DNA from 3 places in the Macrococcus brunensis genome. Region 2 is predicted to be linked to each of the others. Evidence: riboswitches for the same ligand, from Rfam matches in the RefSeq annotation. Region 2 holds a riboswitch; each other region holds the start of a gene.
The links. Region 2 has a riboswitch for S-adenosylmethionine ahead of MGG13_RS02460 (amino acid permease). Riboswitches for the same ligand answer to the same signal wherever they lie in the genome.
Positions count from the first base shown of each region.

Region 1: another riboswitch for S-adenosylmethionine. It lies ahead of MGG13_RS10060 (M20 family metallopeptidase); the one in region 2 lies ahead of MGG13_RS02460 (amino acid permease).
Region 3: another riboswitch for S-adenosylmethionine. It lies ahead of MGG13_RS01765 (O-acetylhomoserine aminocarboxypropyltransferase/cysteine synthase family protein); the one in region 2 lies ahead of MGG13_RS02460 (amino acid permease).

Region 1 covers NZ_CP092179.1:1,893,659-1,899,215, reverse strand. The annotation lists gene MGG13_RS10075 (GrpB family protein) at 38-565, shown strand; gene MGG13_RS10070 (response regulator transcription factor) at 640-1,302, shown strand; gene MGG13_RS10065 (sensor histidine kinase) at 1,299-2,960, shown strand; SAM riboswitch class I at 3,004-3,100, shown strand; gene MGG13_RS10060 (M20 family metallopeptidase) at 3,167-4,336, shown strand; gene ldmS (L-aspartate--L-methionine ligase LdmS) at 4,340-5,515, shown strand; gene coaW (type II pantothenate kinase) at 5,549-5,557, opposite strand, start outside.
Region 2 covers NZ_CP092179.1:451,873-457,429, reverse strand. The annotation lists gene MGG13_RS02480 (hypothetical protein) at 1-13, shown strand, start outside; gene MGG13_RS02475 (hypothetical protein) at 53-463, opposite strand; gene MGG13_RS02470 (hypothetical protein) at 593-760, opposite strand; gene mmuM (homocysteine S-methyltransferase) at 875-1,759, opposite strand; gene MGG13_RS02460 (amino acid permease) at 1,743-3,098, opposite strand; SAM riboswitch class I at 3,139-3,237, opposite strand; gene MGG13_RS02455 (RecQ family ATP-dependent DNA helicase) at 3,384-5,456, shown strand.
Region 3 covers NZ_CP092179.1:330,229-335,785, reverse strand. The annotation lists gene MGG13_RS01780 (DUF3784 domain-containing protein) at 22-321, opposite strand; gene MGG13_RS01775 (peptide-methionine (S)-S-oxide reductase) at 318-803, opposite strand; gene MGG13_RS01770 (5-methyltetrahydropteroyltriglutamate--homocysteine S-methyltransferase) at 872-2,014, opposite strand; SAM riboswitch class I at 2,504-2,599, shown strand; gene MGG13_RS01765 (O-acetylhomoserine aminocarboxypropyltransferase/cysteine synthase family protein) at 2,663-3,937, shown strand; gene MGG13_RS01760 (homoserine O-acetyltransferase/O-succinyltransferase family protein) at 3,938-4,801, shown strand; gene MGG13_RS01755 (NADH:flavin oxidoreductase/NADH oxidase family protein) at 4,842-5,557, opposite strand, start outside.

The DNA of each region.
Region 1 (5,557 bases), 680 kb from region 2:
TTGAATAAGCGTGAGCAGAGGGAGAGGGGAATGAAAGATGAGAAAAGTAGAAGTGATGCCTTATGATAGTATCTGGCAGCATTTATATTTAGAAGAAAAAAAGAAGATGGAAGCGATCTTCAAAGAGCTGCTGGTCTCGATTCATCATATCGGCTCAACAGCAGTTCCTGGACTGGCGGCCAAACCAGTCTTGGATATCATGATTGTCGTCAAAGACATTGTGCAGGTAGATGATGTAAATGACAGCTTAATGGAAATCGGATATGAGCCAAAGGGTGAGAATGGGATCAAGGGGCGACGCTATTTTCAGAAAGGCGGAGATATGCGTACGCATCATCTTCATGTCTATGCAGAAGGAGATATGAATATTACACGTCATCTTGTTTTCAGAGATTATCTTAGAACGTTTAGTGGCGAGGCGGAGCGATATGGGCATTTAAAATTAGAACTCGCAAAATTATATCCATCTGATATCGAATCCTATATCAACGGCAAGAATATTTTTGTGCAGGTAATGGAAATAAAAGCAATGGACTGGTATAACTTGCAGCATCCAGTATCTTAAAGTTTTCTTAAACTTTCAAGTAAGCCTTGAAGAGTAGACGCTTACATGCTATAAAGACGTAAAGGGGTGGTTTGATGGTCAGTGTGTTAATCGTAGAAGATGAAGTAGAAATTGCTGAGATGATTAAGTTTATTCTGCAGCGGGAAGGTTATGAGACTATTGATCTCGTCCATACGTTTCAGGATGCCTGCAAGCAGTCTCTGCATTACGATGCTTATATACTGGACATCAATCTGCCGGACGGTAAAGGTTATGACCTGGCTGAACGTATTCGTCGTCAGTCAGATGCACCCATTTTATATGTTTCAGCGAATGTAACAGACGAAGATAAACTCACCGGCTTTGCAACAGGGGCAGATGATTATATCACCAAACCATTTAATCCGCTGATTCTCGCTGCAAGAGTGAAGGCGAATATTGATCGTTACTTGAGGGCGAAGCAGCCTATTGATTTCTTTTTTGATGAGCGTACCGCTGAGCTGACAGTTAAAGATAAAGTCTATCATCTGTCGGGGAAACAATATCTTCTCATGCAGTATTTATTTGAAAATCAGAATAAAGTGCTGACAAAAGAAGAGATTTACGAGGCAGTCTGGGATAACCAGTTCATCGATGAGAATACAGTGATGGTACATATCAGGAAACTACGAGAAAAAATTGAAGAAGTACCGAGTGACCCTGTCAGACTTCTCACAGTCAGAAGTGTCGGTTACATCTTGAAAGTGGAACACAATTGAAGACAACGGCGCGCAAATTCACCTGGAAATTTATCGGCTATTTTTCATTATTCTATGTGTTGATCAATTTACTTCTTCTTTTATTGATTGTTTTTTTTATCGTTCGTTCATCGAGTAACATGACAAGCGGAACACTGCAGGCGCAGTCTACAGATACGATACAGAGTCTTATCGACATCAGCAATGAAAAAAATATTACGATTCAGCAAGAACTCTCACAGGCACTGAAAGACCAGGATGGCATGCTTCTCATACGTAATAGTCACGGTGATATCATCAAATCCTTCAATAATCATGAAAAAATCCATACACTCAGCTGGTATTATCTGCAGGGAGTCACGACATGGTCACTGACCGAACAATACCAGGCGGTGCTGATCAACCGCCAGCCGCTGGTTAAAGCCGCTGAATTATTTGATTTAGAAGAGACCGTGGCACTTCATCGCTACATGGATGAACATAATCTGTCGCTTTTTAAGCAGAATATGGAAAAAGATAAACTGATTAAACTCTACGGCAGCTTTAACACTAAAGACGTCGAAGAGAACTGGTTCAAGGATCTCAATAATGATAACTTCAATAAGTATGTGCTGCAGGAAACGATGCATGATGATGATTACTATTTATTTGTAGCAGAAAATCAGAATGCTCGGGACAAAAGAATTATTTTAGCAGAGAACGGTATTTTTATGGATAAAGATTATATGGCCTTTGCTTTAAACTTCCTGCTCTGGTATCTTATTTATTCTTCACTTATTTTCGGGCTGATACTGGCACTCGCTTATTATGTGAGCCGCAACTTTGCACGACCTCTTATCCATTTTGTTGACTGGCTGAGTCAGTTGAGCAGAGGCATCTACCGCGTCCCTGACAATAAGCATATCTACAGAAGGGACCGCATGCGCAGAAAGTACCGGATGTACACCTCTGTAGATGAATCCATCCGTGAATTGACAGAGAAGCTGGATAACGACCGGACTTATCAGAACCGTGTTGCAACGCTGCGTGATGAATGGGTATCAGGTATCACTCATGACTTTAAGACGCCGCTCAGTTCCATTTATGGCTATAGCAAACTCTTAAACAGCGATCTTGACATCAGTTGCGAAGACCGTCAGAAGTTTGCTGAAATCATTGAAGACAAAGCCCTTTATATCGATTCACTGTTAAAAGATTTAAATATGACTTACCAGCTGAAGAATGATCATTTTGAATTTAATAAACAGACGGTCAATGTCGGCGAATATATTCAGCAGTTTATTGACTCGTTCAATCATCCGAATCTGCATGCCGTCAATCAGCTCAATCAGAATGTTAAGCTTGATAAAGAACGCATGAATCGGGTACTGATGAATATCGTCTCTAATGCTTTTGTCTATAATGATGATATTGAAGTCTGGATCAATTCATTTGCTGATGGTAATGATATTGTCATTGAGATCGGCGACAATGGCAAAGGCATCCCGCAGGAAGAGATACCCTATATATTCAATCGCTATTACCGCGGGACGAATACGACAGCCAATAATGAAGGTTCTGGTTTAGGTCTGGCAGTCGCTAAACAGATTGTCGAAAACCATAACGGGCAGATCAGTGTCCATAGTTCAATAGCAGGTACAAAATTCCAGATTAGGCTGCCTCGAGAACTAAATGATTGACGAAACAATCAGAAAACTATATAGTAATCATTAAATAATTCCATACTTATCAAGAAGGATCGAGGGATAGGCCCGATGACATCCAGCAACCTACCGTTTGGCAAGGTGCTAAGTCCTACAGCATAGCTGACAGATAAGATTGCAGAGACATTCCTTATCTTGGAATGTCTCTTTTGTTAAGTGTACGGAAATAAAGGAGCTTTTTTATGGAACAATATGAAAACCGCATTTTAGAATATATTAATCAACATAAAGAAAGTATAATTGAGCTGAGTCATGCGATACATGCAAGACCTGAACTGGGCAACGAAGAGTTCTTCGCGTCAGCGGAGTTATCAAAGCTTCTTGAGGATAACGAGTTTCACCTTGAGCGGGATATCGCAGGTCATGCGACCGGCTTCATTGCGACTTATGCCAGTTCTAAACCAGGTCCTACTATCGCTTTTCTCGCAGAATACGATGCACTCCCTGAACTCGGGCATGCATGTGGACATAATATTATCGGTACAAGCAGTGTGCTCGCTGCCCTCAGTCTGAAGACAGTGATTGACGATATAGGCGGTACTATCAAAGTGTTTGGTTCACCTGCTGAAGAAGGCGGAGTCAATGGTAGCGCGAAAGCAAGTTATGTTAAGGAAGGTCTCTTTGATGATAGTGATGTGGCCCTGATGGTTCACCCTGGCCATGAATCATATCGCACAGTACCGACACTAGCAGTTGATGTCTTTGAGGTGGAGTTCTTCGGCAAGAGCGCACATGCCTCTGAAAGTGCGTTCAACGGCATTAATGCACTGGATATGATGATCAGCTTTTTCAACGGTATTGCACAGCTGAGACAGCATATCAAACCGCGTGATAAAGTCCATGGTGTTATTCTGGACGGGGGTGCAAGTGCAAATATTATCCCGGACTATACGAAAGCACGTCTCTATACACGGGCATTGACACGTGAGCAGCTCAATGGTTTGACTGACAGAGTAGAAGAGATTGCGCACGGTGCTGCTCGTATGGCCGGTGGAACTGCCAAACTGAATCGCATTCAGAATGGAGTGGACGAATTCATTGTGAACGACCGTCTGGATGATTTATTTGAACGCCATGCGAAGAAGCATAATGAACCTATTGAGCATGATGATTTTGGTTTCGGTTCGACTGATACGGGTAATGTGAGTCATGTCATTCCTACCATTCATCCTCATTTGAAAATGGGACCTTCAACTCTTGTCGGTCATACACCGGCATTCAGAGAAGCAGCGGCAAGCCCGGGAGGCGACCATGCCCTTCTGCAAGGTGCACGTATTATGGCGACAATGGCTGTTGAACTGATTACTAAACCTGAAGTTTTAAATCAAATCAAGCAACTACATAAGGAGTAACGAATGAATAACTTTTTATCTAAACGCCCGCTGACTATGCATCAGCTTTATGGCAATCATGTTGTATTTACATCTCGTCCTTCATACGAAAAAAATCCTTGGCTGACAACGGAAGAACATCAGGCCAATATGCTGACGGCAAGGGAATTACTGATAGCGGATATACCGGTGATTCTTCATGAAGCAACGGTTGGAGAAAAGACGAAAACGTTATTGGAAGCAGCAGGTATTGAACTGCCGTCCAATTATCGTACGTTTAAAGATGCGGATAGTTATCATCAGCGGTTGAGAGAAGCAGAAGAAGCGGGAGAGAAGATTTTCTTCCAATATACACATAATGAGGACTACGTGAAACCGTCTACGTACTATGTGAATAAAGATTTATTTGTAGCGCTTAATAATAAAATGAAGCTGTCAGACTGGACGAAAGGCAAATTCCTGCCAAAACGCGACGTGGTACCTGTCAGCAAGCTTGAAGAAACACTCGAAACTTGGCAGTATCCATACGTCATCAAGCCGGGTGATGACCATCCGACTGCAGGTGGTTATGGCGTAATGATCTGCTATAACGACCAGGATCGTGAGAAAGCACTCAGCCGTATTCAGGAAGCAGAAACAGATTCAGACTTCATCATTGAAGATTACATCAAGACAGAACAGAACTATTGTGTGCAGTACGCCTATAGTGATGCAACAGGGCTTCAGTATATCGGTGCTTCAATTCAGGATACGAATGAATATGGCAAGTACCGCGGCAACACAACAGCTCATCATGTACCTGAACAAGTGATTGCGGCTGGCCGTGAGATCATGGAGAACGGCGTCGCTGAAGGCTATCGTGGTATTGCAGGATTTGATCTCCTCGTCGATGATAAAGGTGCTGTCTATGCGATTGATCTGAACTTCAGACAGAATGGTTCGACCTCTATGCTGATTATGGACGAATTGTTGGAAGGCGATTATGAGAAATTCTTCGGTGCATACGCGAAAGTTACAAATGAGGATTTCTACGCCCGGATTTTAGAAGAAGTAAAGGCAGGACGACTGTTCCCGCTTGCTTATTACGATGGTGATTATTTTGAGGGACAGACTGTACCTTCAAGATTTGTTGGCATCTGGCATGGCGAAAAACAAGATGTAGAAAAGCATGACCAGGCTTTTGTAGAATTCAACCGATAAAAATAAGACAGACCGCTGACTCAGCGGCCTGTCTTATTTTTC
Region 2 (5,557 bases):
CAGAAACAAATAAGAACCGGAACAAAGCCTCTGCTCTGTTCCGGTTCTATTGTTACCACTCTCGCACTATATATTTAACGACAGGGATATCTGATACTCCGTTTTTATAGAGAATTTTAATGCGGTCCACTAATGGGTCATCAAATTCCAGAATAAGAATAACCGCGAGATCGATACATTCATCTATCGTCATATTAAGATTAAGATCATATTCATCTTCAGGTACCGTATTCATCCCGATCACTCTACCGTTTTCTCCGTAGAAAATCTCTGACACGAAATGATAGTTGTCCGGATCTTTCTCGTGATAAAGTCCAATCGCGTATCTATCCTCTTCTTCAGGTAAACCCTGCTGCATGATAGTGTGCATGGCTGTTTCTGATATCTTTGCATTCAGCGCACTTTTCTCCTGTGCAGATGCGACAGCTATTTCATAGTCTTTACTCGGTATATTGAATTCCATAAGCTCGCCCCTTTTCATAGAATTGATATTCTCTAGTATTGTTCCCTTATTAACTACTTTTAATTCAAGTTCATTGCATAAAAAAATCAAACGATATTGTCTTCGTTTGATTCTTGTTTCCATTCTCTTTTAAACTGAATGAGTACCGCCTAGCACTATTTGGTTTTCATCACTTTTATTTTCGTCGATTTTCTCCTGTATTTCTTCTGCAGTTAACTTCTGCGCATGCTTCGGTGGCCATTGTGTTTGTTTCTCTTCTTTCTTTCTAGAAAAAAGTTTGCTGATTAGTTTCAACATGTCATTATCTCCTTTTATGTCATTTTATAACATTTAGAATCAAGCTCATTATATCATATTATTTCTATGAAATAGAAACACACTTCTAATAAATAGAAGTGTGTTTCTAACTTGTTATAAAGATGCTTTTAACTCTTTGATATCGTCCGGTCCTACCTGACAACATCCTCCTATAAACTTGACGCCTTTATCTTTCCATCTGACAGCCGCTTCAAGTAGTGACTGTTCTTCATCCCCAATCCATACTTTGTTGCTGGCATCATACTTTCTGCCACCATTCGGATAAAGAATAATATCTTTAGAACTTTGCTTGATTAATTTATCTACTGCTTCATCTATCACTTTAATGCTTGTGCAATTGATTCCGAATGCAAGTACATTTGGAATAGCATTCACAGTTTCAATAACCTCATCAAGCTGTGTACCATCTGACAGGTGTGTACTGTCATTCAGCGTTACTGATAGCCATGCTTCTATTTCTTCATATTCCTCAAGCAATTTCTTTACTGCTTTGATTTCTTCAAGATTAGGAATGGTTTCAAATGCAAATACGCTGATTCCGGCTTCAATCAGTATATCTAAGCGCTCTTTATGATAGTCGATGTAATCTTGCTCGGAGATAATATAGTCGCCAGTATATTCAGCGCCGTTACCCAGCATTGCTCCATATGGTCCTAACGAGCCTGCAATAATCGTATTCTCTTTAGCTGCTCGTCTGGCAATCTCTACTGCTTTCTTTAAATAGTTTCTTGCATCTTGATAGTTTAATCCCATATTAATAAATGACTGTATAGCCGCCTGATAAGTGTTAGTTAAAATGATTTCTGCACCTGCATCAACAAATGCCTGATGCACTTGGTAGACAGCTTCCGGATTTGATTCTATTAAATTTGAAGACCACAAAGGATGATTAACATCATAACCGAACTGCTCAACGGTTGTGCCGAATCCTCCATCTAATAAAATGATTTCCTGTCCTAATTTATCTTGTAACTGCATGAATTTCTCCTCCTTTTTTCTTAATGAAATAATGAAGTAATCCTACAAGAATGCAGAATGGCAATCCTATTAATGTGGCTAATCTCTGATTTGGATCAAACAGGACACCAATAGTTGAAATCAAACATAATAGAAACCCGGCAATCGGCAATATATAGGCTTTTTTGTGAGTTTCCTGCTTTTTACGCAGTTGATTGTACCTTGCAGCACATATGCTCATCCATACAACAACGACTGCAAACCCTGCAATGGATACAAGGGCTAAATAAACCGTAGAAGGCGCAATCACACTGGATAATAAACTTAAGAGGGCACCTGCTAAACTGATAATTGTCGCATTGATCGGCATACCCTTTTTATTCAGTTTTCGTGCTATAGGAATAATATTGTCACGCTCGGATAAACTCCAAAGCATACGACTTGAAGCATAAAGGCCTGAGTTTGCCGCTGACAATAAAGCCGTCAATATAACAAAGTTCATGATATCTCCTGCAAAAGGTATACCTATGCTATCCAATATGGATACAAAAGGACTTTCAAGTAAGCTCACTTTGTCAATCGGCAGCAACAGAACCATGATGATAATAGTTCCAATAAATAAAACTGCTAAACGCCATACCGTTGCACTTATTGTTTTCGGGATGACTTTTTGAGGATTCTTAGTCTCTCCTGCAGCAATGGCAATCAGTTCTGTACCACTAAAAGCATAATTGACTGCTAGCATAGTCGTAAAGATCCCGAATAGACCATGAGGAATCTTGAGTAACTTTTCGCCGTCTATGACTGGCTCCAGTTTTGATGGTATTAAGTTAAAGATAATAAGCAATCCAACAATAATGAAAACGACAATCGCAAGCACTTTTACTAAAGATAACCAAAATTCTGTTTCTCCATAAGTTCTACTAGTCGTAAAATTAATACCTACAATAACTACTATAAAAATCAAACTAAATAACCAGACTGGAAATTGAGGAAACCACTTCTGAAAAAGAATCCCTCCCGCAGTGACTTCAGATCCGAGTGCGATAGTCCAGCATAACCAGTAGCTCCATGCGACCACATGCCCGATTGATGGATGAATATAGATGTTTGCATATGTATGGAATCCCCCTACATCTGGATGTTCTACAGCTAATGCACCCATACATTTCATCACAATATAGACGAGCAGGGCACCTATTATATAGCTAATAACTGTTCCTATCGGTCCTGCTTGCTGCAAAGTATATCCTGTACTTAGAAATAAACCCGTTCCAATTACACCACCGAAACTTAACATCATGACATGACGCTTCTCTAACCCTCTTTTGAACTCATTACTCATTTTTCTTCCCCCCATAAAAAAATACCCCTCTGAAAAAGAGGGGTATAAAAGTATACACTCATATTTCAGGCAGAACCTGTTGGATTTAGCACCGTGCAAATGCCGGTTGCTGAGACTTCAAAGGGCCAATTCCCTCCATCTCTCTTTATAAGTTATTTAATTGATACATAGCATATCATCAGACTTATAGTCGGTCAATCATATTTTTATTATTTTCAGTTTTTTCACTCAACTTCAGACTCTTATACTTTTAGTTCTGCTCTTGTTACAATAAATGAGATTAACTAAGGAGGTTTTTCCATGAACGTTTCAGAACGCGCTATCCAGATTTTAAAAGAGACATATGGTCCTGACAGTGAGTTTCGCAACGGTCAGCTTGAGGCCATTACAGCTGTCGTGAATAAGCAGAAGACGCTGGTCATTCAGAAGACGGGCTGGGGTAAGTCTATTGTCTACTTCATTGCGACGAAGATACTGCGGGAACGTGGTGCGGGTCCGACGATTATTATCAGTCCGCTTCTTGCCTTGATGCACAATCAGATTGAGGCAGCGAAAAAGCTCGGTCTCAATGTCGTGACCATCAACAGCAACAACCGCGATGACTGGGAGATGATCTATGCGTCGCTAAACGAAGTAGATGCGATTATTGTCTCGCCTGAGAAGCTGTCAAATCCAGAGTTTGTAGAGCATCTCAGTGAAGTGAATAACATTGAGATGGTCGTGGTGGATGAAGCACATTCGATTTCTGACTGGGGTCATGATTTCAGACCTGACTATCAGCGTATCGTCTATCTGCTGCAGTCGTTCCCTGATCACATCGCGATTCTCGGGACGACAGCGACTGCGAATGACCGGGTGATTCAGGATATCAAGGATCAGTTAGGTGATGACTTACAGGTCTTCCGTGGCGACTTGATTCGTGACAATATTTCCATTCAGGTCAACGCGGCACAGAGTAAGGTTGAACGGCTGGCTTTTATCACGGATGCTTTGACGCGACATCCATTCCTGAGCAAGAAACAGGGCATCATCTACTGCCTGACGAAGAAGGAATGTGACTCTGTTGCCTATTTCCTGTCGCTACAAGGTATCTCTGTTACTGCTTATTATTCGGGTTTGCAGGATGCGTCTGGTGAAGATATGACTGAAGACATACTCGAAGGATTCCATACTGGCATGACACGCGTTATTGTCTCTACTGTCAAGCTCGGCATGGGTTATGACAAATCCGATATCGGTTTCGTCATTCATTTCCAGCTGCCGCAGAACCTGATCGCCTACTATCAGCAGATCGGCCGTGCCGGGCGTGATGGTTCTCCTGCCTTAGCGATTCTGCTGCACGGGGAGGAGGACGAAGAGATCATCAAGTCATTTATTGAAGGCGCGAACAAGGATCCGGAGCTGCTGCAGCAGATTCTGCAGGTGATCGGTGACAGCGCAGATGGACTGAAACGGAATGAGATTCTGCAGCATTTCAATCTGAACGTCACAAAACTCGCTTCTGTACTGAAGTATCTCTATGTCCATAACTATATCTATATGGAGAAAAGTAAGTACTACGTCCATCCGAAGCACCATTTTGATGCGGCGGGCAACGCGCGGATTCAAAAGCAGCTGAATGAGACTCGTCTTGCTGAACTGGATAACCTGAAAGCATTCATCAATTATGACGGCTGCTATATGAAGTTTATTGCGGACGAACTGGACGCGCCTGATACAAAGGAACGCTGCGGCATCTGTGCGCATTGTCGTAACAGGCAGTTCATTACACTGGAGGACGACAATCCTTATCTTGAGCAGGCGAAGGAATTTAAGAACAAGCTGCACGGTGTCATCACACCGCGTAAACGCTGGTCGAACAATAAGAAGGTTGACGACGCACTCGTATACGAACTCGGCTGGACTTATACTGTTGATGCCTACTCTCCTATCGGCAGGCGGTTTATGCTGGAGCGAGAGCAAGGTCATTTCTCAGACAAGACCGTGACGACTGTGACTCACTTTCTGAAAGAGCATATTGCTGCAAATGATATCGAAGTGATAACTGGCGTGCCGAGTTTAAGAAGACCCACTCTTATCCCTGAACTTGGCAGAAAGGTTGCAGATAATCTGGGGATAACTTATAGCGAAGCACTGGAGAAGACAGCTCAAGGTATGCCGCAGAAAGAGATGCATAACTCGATGATGCAGGAGAATAACGTGCGGGAGACACTTAAAGTGAGTCAGACAGAAGCAGTTCAAGGGAAGAACGTGCTGCTGATGGATGACCTGGTTGATTCACGCTGGACGATGACTGTTGCCGCGAGTCTGTTACTGGACCAAGGCGCAGCTCATGTCTATCCATTCGCGCTGGTGAATATAGGTAATGACTAAAAACCAGGAGACGAATTATCAGCCTCCTGGTTTTCCCTTTATATGGGTGTTATACTGGATTACGAAAGGAATGATAACTTTGAAAAATGTCTCTCCATATG
Region 3 (5,557 bases), 120 kb from region 2:
TCTACTAGTCTAATCAAAAACTTACTGATTTTCAATATGATTTTTAAAAAAAGGATGTGTATTGATCAAAACAGCGTACAGGAGAATAACGATGACAAATCCTGCAGTCAGCCAGTTTGAATTAACATGCAGAGACTCAATCACCATCATATAGACACTTGATAATATAGCAATAACACCTGTTGCCTGTGTGATACGTCTACCATTATATCTCGCTTTCTGTTCGTCAGACATTGTATTATAACCGGCCACAAGAAAACTGCCTTTACCCGCCAGCATAAAGAGACCGACGATGAAAAATAAGAGTGCTATTCCAATCATTTCTTTTCCTCCCTTCTATATAAGTCCAGCAGCTCAGAAGGAATATGGCAGTAATCATTCGGATACTTATCCAGATGATCCTGATGTTCTTCTGCACTCGGAATATAATGAGTGAGCGGTCTGACTTCAACAGCTATCCGGTCGCTGTCTCTTCTCTTCTTTATAAATGCAGCCGCCATCTCAAGATGCGTATTATCTTCACTATAGACACCTGTCCGGTACTTCTCTCCGACATCGATTCCCTGCTGATTGACACTGTAAGGATCAATAATCAGAAATAGATTTTCAAGCAGTGTCTCTACCGTTACTTCTTCAGGATTAAATATTGTCTTCACACACTCAGCATAGCCATCGTATGGTCCATCCAGTGTATCACTCGTTCCGTTTGCACGGCCCGCTTCTGTCGTGATAACACCCGGTATTGTTTTAATAAAAGCCTGTACCCCCCAAAGACAGCCGCCTGCCAGATAAATTATTTCCACGCACACCACTCCCTTATCAAAATTATACAGTAAACATAATAGAAGGGCACCTATAGATGCCCTCTGTCTTATTTCCCCGCTTCTGTAAAGTATTCTTCCGCAATCTCCTTAACCCATCTGAGTTTTGCCCACTGCTCTTCTTCTGACAGCAGATTACCTTCTTCTGTTGAAGCGAAGCCGCACTGTGGGCTGATGCTCAGTCGTTCGACAGGTACATACTTTGCTGCTTCATCAATACGTGCTTTGACCTCTTCCTTGTCTTCAAGAGCCGGAAACTTGGAGGTGATGAGCCCAAGGACTACGTGTTTACCACCAGTGACTTTCTCAAGGGGTTCAAAGCCGCCTGCACGTTCTGTATCATACTCAAGATAGTAAGCATGTACATCCTCCCTGCCGAACAGTTCTTCAGCTACTTTTGTATACGGTCCTTCACTTGCCCAGTCTGACTGATAATTTCCCCGGCAGACGTGTGTGTTGATGATAAGGTCACTCGGTGCCTGATGAATGACGCGGTTATTGATGTCAAGCAGTTCTGCTTTCAGTTCATCGAGCGGAATGGAAGTGCCGTTTCCTTCACCATGAATTTTTTTCGCTGTCTCCTCAGAAAGATGAATGCCCCACGAACAGTCATCCAGCTGCAGAACTTTGAGGCCTGCGTTATACAGATCATCAATCACCTGCTTATAAGTCTTGATAATATCTTCTTTCACTGCTTCTCGTGAATCGTAAATGGCTTCTACTGACTCCTTGACACCTGGGCGTGTCAGTTCAACGAGCAGCTGTGCAGGGGCCGGGATTGTCTGTCTAACGGTTACATGGCTGGATGCATGGTCCCGGACAAACTTGAAGTGTTCGACGAATGGATGATTCTCACCTGAAATCTTGCTGACAAATTTGATACTGTCTTTTCTCGTCTCAACATTATGGAACTGATAGCCCTGCTCCAGCAGCTGACGTTCGATCCCATTAAAGCCGAAGAAGAAATCCAGGTGCCAGTAACTTCTTCTGAACTCGCCGTCAGTCACTGTCGTATACCCTAATTCTTCTATCTTGCGAATCAGTGTGATGATTTCCTGATTCTCAACTTCAGTCAGCTGTTGCTGTGTGATTTCACCCTGTTCAAATTGACTGCGTGCTTTTTTCAGATTCTCCGGTCTCAGGAAGCTGCCTACATAATCAAATTTCGGTTGTACTGTCTTATCTGCTGTCATTGTTCATTCCTCCGTTATTTTTAATTGTCTCTGTACTGAGTTCTATATCTAAATTCAACATGTCATATTCCATAGCAAATTAAAAAACCCCACACTCCTTTACTTATTAGTAAAGGGTGAGGGGTTGCCCACGGTACCACCTTTATTCGCGCAGCCATCACTGACTGAGCCTCAGTAAGTACACAGAAGTATACTTTGACGTTGATAACGAGCGCCAACTCTCGGACATCACTTACTTGTTCACACTTTCAGCTTGCAGCAAAGAGGCCATTTTTCATCACAAGTCTTTTGCTTCATTTCACCTACAGAAGCTCGCTGTTGAAAAGAACTTGTCATTACTTTTTCTCTTTTTCGCTTTCAGAATATTAAATTAACGCTAGTATATAAAGACCATTCAGTCTTGTCAACAAGAAATCAGAAAATTTTATATTGTCAAAAAGCGATTGACATTCAATTGCTGACTGTATAAGATAGTGATTAATTAAATACTGCTTATCCAGAGTGGTGGAGGGACTGGCCCTACGAAACCCGGCAACCTTTTCAGTAAGGTGCTAATTCCAGCAGGAATATCCTGAGAGATGAGTCTGTGCGTATGCACTTATCCCCTCCTGGATAAGTGTATTTTCTATTTCAAGGAGGTTTTCAGTTATGACAAATTATCAGTTCGAAACTTTACAGCTACATGCCGGTCTACCTGAGAAAAATGATGCGAATGCTAGAGCACTGCCCATCTATCAGACGACTTCCTTCACTTTTGATGATACTGAGCATGCGGCTAATCTGTTCGGCTTAAAGGAAGCAGGGAATATCTACTCACGACTGACCAATCCGACGACAGCCGCTTTTGAAAGCCGTGTCGCTGCACTTGAAGGAGGGACTGCGGGACTTGCTGTTGCTTCAGGTATGGCAGCGGTCACCTACGCACTGCAGGCACTGGCAGAAAGCGGTGATCATATTGTCGCTTCAAGCAGTCTGTACGGTGGTACTCATACATTACTGACGCATACTTTTCGTAAATACGGTATCAACGTCTCGCTTGTTGATACTAAATGTCCTGAACAAGTTGAGGCTTCAATCCTGCCGCAGACAAAAGCAGTTTTCGTTGAGACTATCGGCAATCCTGAGGGGCATATTGAAGATATCGAGACTCTCGCTGCAATCGCCAAAAAACATGATATTCCACTCGTTGTAGATAATACATTCGCTTCGCCCTATCTTTGCAGACCATTTGATCATGGCGCTAATATCGTTGTCCATTCAGCGACCAAGTTTCTCGGCGGCCACGGGACATCTATCGGCGGTGTCATTGTAGAAGGTGGCAATTTCAACTGGGGCAATGGTAAATTCAAGGGACTGAGCGACCCTGATCCTTCCTACCATGGCCTGAAGTTCTACGAAACATTCGGTGACGTCGCCTTCACTGCGAAAATCAGAACGACTCTTCTGCGTGATACAGGCGCTGCGCTTTCACCATTCAATGCTTTCCTGCTGGCACAAGGGCTAGAGACCCTCTCACTCCGTGTGGAACGTCACGTTTCAAATGCAGAGAAAGTGGCAGCATTTCTGCAGCAGCATCCACAAGTTGAATGGGTCGACTATGCAGGTCTGTCAGGCAGTCCTTACTATGCACTGAAAGAGAAATATCTGCCAAAAGGTGCCGGCTCTATTTTCACGTTCGGCTTGAAAGGCGGCTATGAAGCCGGTCGTAAGTTTATCGAAGCGCTCGAGCTGTTTTCGCTGCTGGCCAATGTCGGTGATGCCAAGTCACTGATCATTCATCCAGCTTCAACAACTCATGCACAGCTCACTCCGGAGGAACAACTCGCAAGTGGCGTCAGACCTGAAACCATCCGTGTCTCTATCGGCATCGAGCATATTGATGACATCCTCCAAGACCTAGAGAAAGGCTTCAGTGCCGTTTAAATGACGATCACGCATACTAACTGCCATCCAGAAACACTGAGTGACCTGCAGCTGGATGAATCATCAGGGAATAATGGAGATATCCGCCTCTTAGTCATCAATCTGATGCCGAACAAACAACGTGCTGAACAGCAGCTGCTGCAGATATTTCACAGTCTCCCTGTCGATATCAGGGTCACGTTCGCTTATATCGATAACCCAGAGTCTGTTAATCCTGCTTATTATGCCTGCCAGTCTTATTATATACCGGCAGATAACGTCAATCCTGAGCAGTTTGATGGTCTGATTATCACAGGCGCACCCCTCGAACACCTTGATTACGAAGAAGTCCGTTATATCAGCACACTTCGTCGACTGACTGACCGGCTGCAGGCAATACCTTACCGTCTTTTTATATGCTGGGGGGCTCTCTTCGCGCTTCATCACTATTATGGCATCGAAAAAAAACTGCTGCCGCAGAAATTATCAGGTATCTATCCATATTATATAACCCAGGAGCATCCGCTGACAGAAGGCCTGGTGCCTTTCTATCAAGTGCCTCAGTCCAGACATGCTACTGTTGAACTGGATACTCAGTCAGAAGTCATAGTTCTGTCCTTTAATGATGAGCTGGGCCCTGATATCATCTCAACCTCTGATTCGCATGACACTTTTGTGCTCGGGCATCTGGAATACGACACTGACACACTGAAAGAAGAATATAGCCGGGACTCACAGAAAAATAATGCCTATATTCCCGCCCATTATTTCCCGGATAATCTACCCTTGAATCAACCCGTCAATCAGTGGTCACATCACGCCAGACAGTTTTATATGAACTGGCTCACCTTAATAGTGAAACATAAAAATGAGCAAACCGGATAAAAAAGACGCGCAAATTAACTTTGCGCGTCTTGTCATATGACTAGCGTCGTCTAGGTGATAAAGCAGCAGGGCCATGTGACCTGATCAGATGAAAAATCGGTGACCAGCCATTGGTATGCTTCAGTGGCGGCAGTCCTCGACCAAGACGGCTGATCTGCTGTTCATAATAAGTCAGGCCTGAGAAACCGCCGAGTGTCTGATCGAGTAACTTGATACCTGTTGTCAGACGTGGAAGCTCTATATCCCGATAAGTGCCGTTGGCCAGGCGATTGGGCAGATCCGGACGCAGCACGAGCGGTCTTGCGATACCGATCATGGCCACATCTGTCTGTGCAAGTGCATCTACCATACTTGTCTTCTTACGGAAGCCCCCGATGACTGCTATCGGGACATCAACTTCTTGACTGATTTTCTGTGCATAATCCAGAAAATAGACTTCACCGTCACTCATCATTTTCGGTTTCTCATAGTCCCCACCTGAAATTTCGACTAAATCAATACCGAGTTCTGCCATCTGTCTGATGACTGCAGTTGATTCTTCTTCAGTGAAACTGTCTTCCCTGAAGTCAGTAGAATTGATTTTCAGACTGATCGGATAATCTTTGCCAAGTGCAGCACGCATTCCCTCGTAGACTTCTACTAGAAACCGCATACGGTTCTCTAAAGTTCCGCCGTACTCATCTGTGCGCTGATTATCACGCGGTGAAAGAAACTGGCTCACTAGATAGCCATGTGCACCATGAATTTGTACACCTG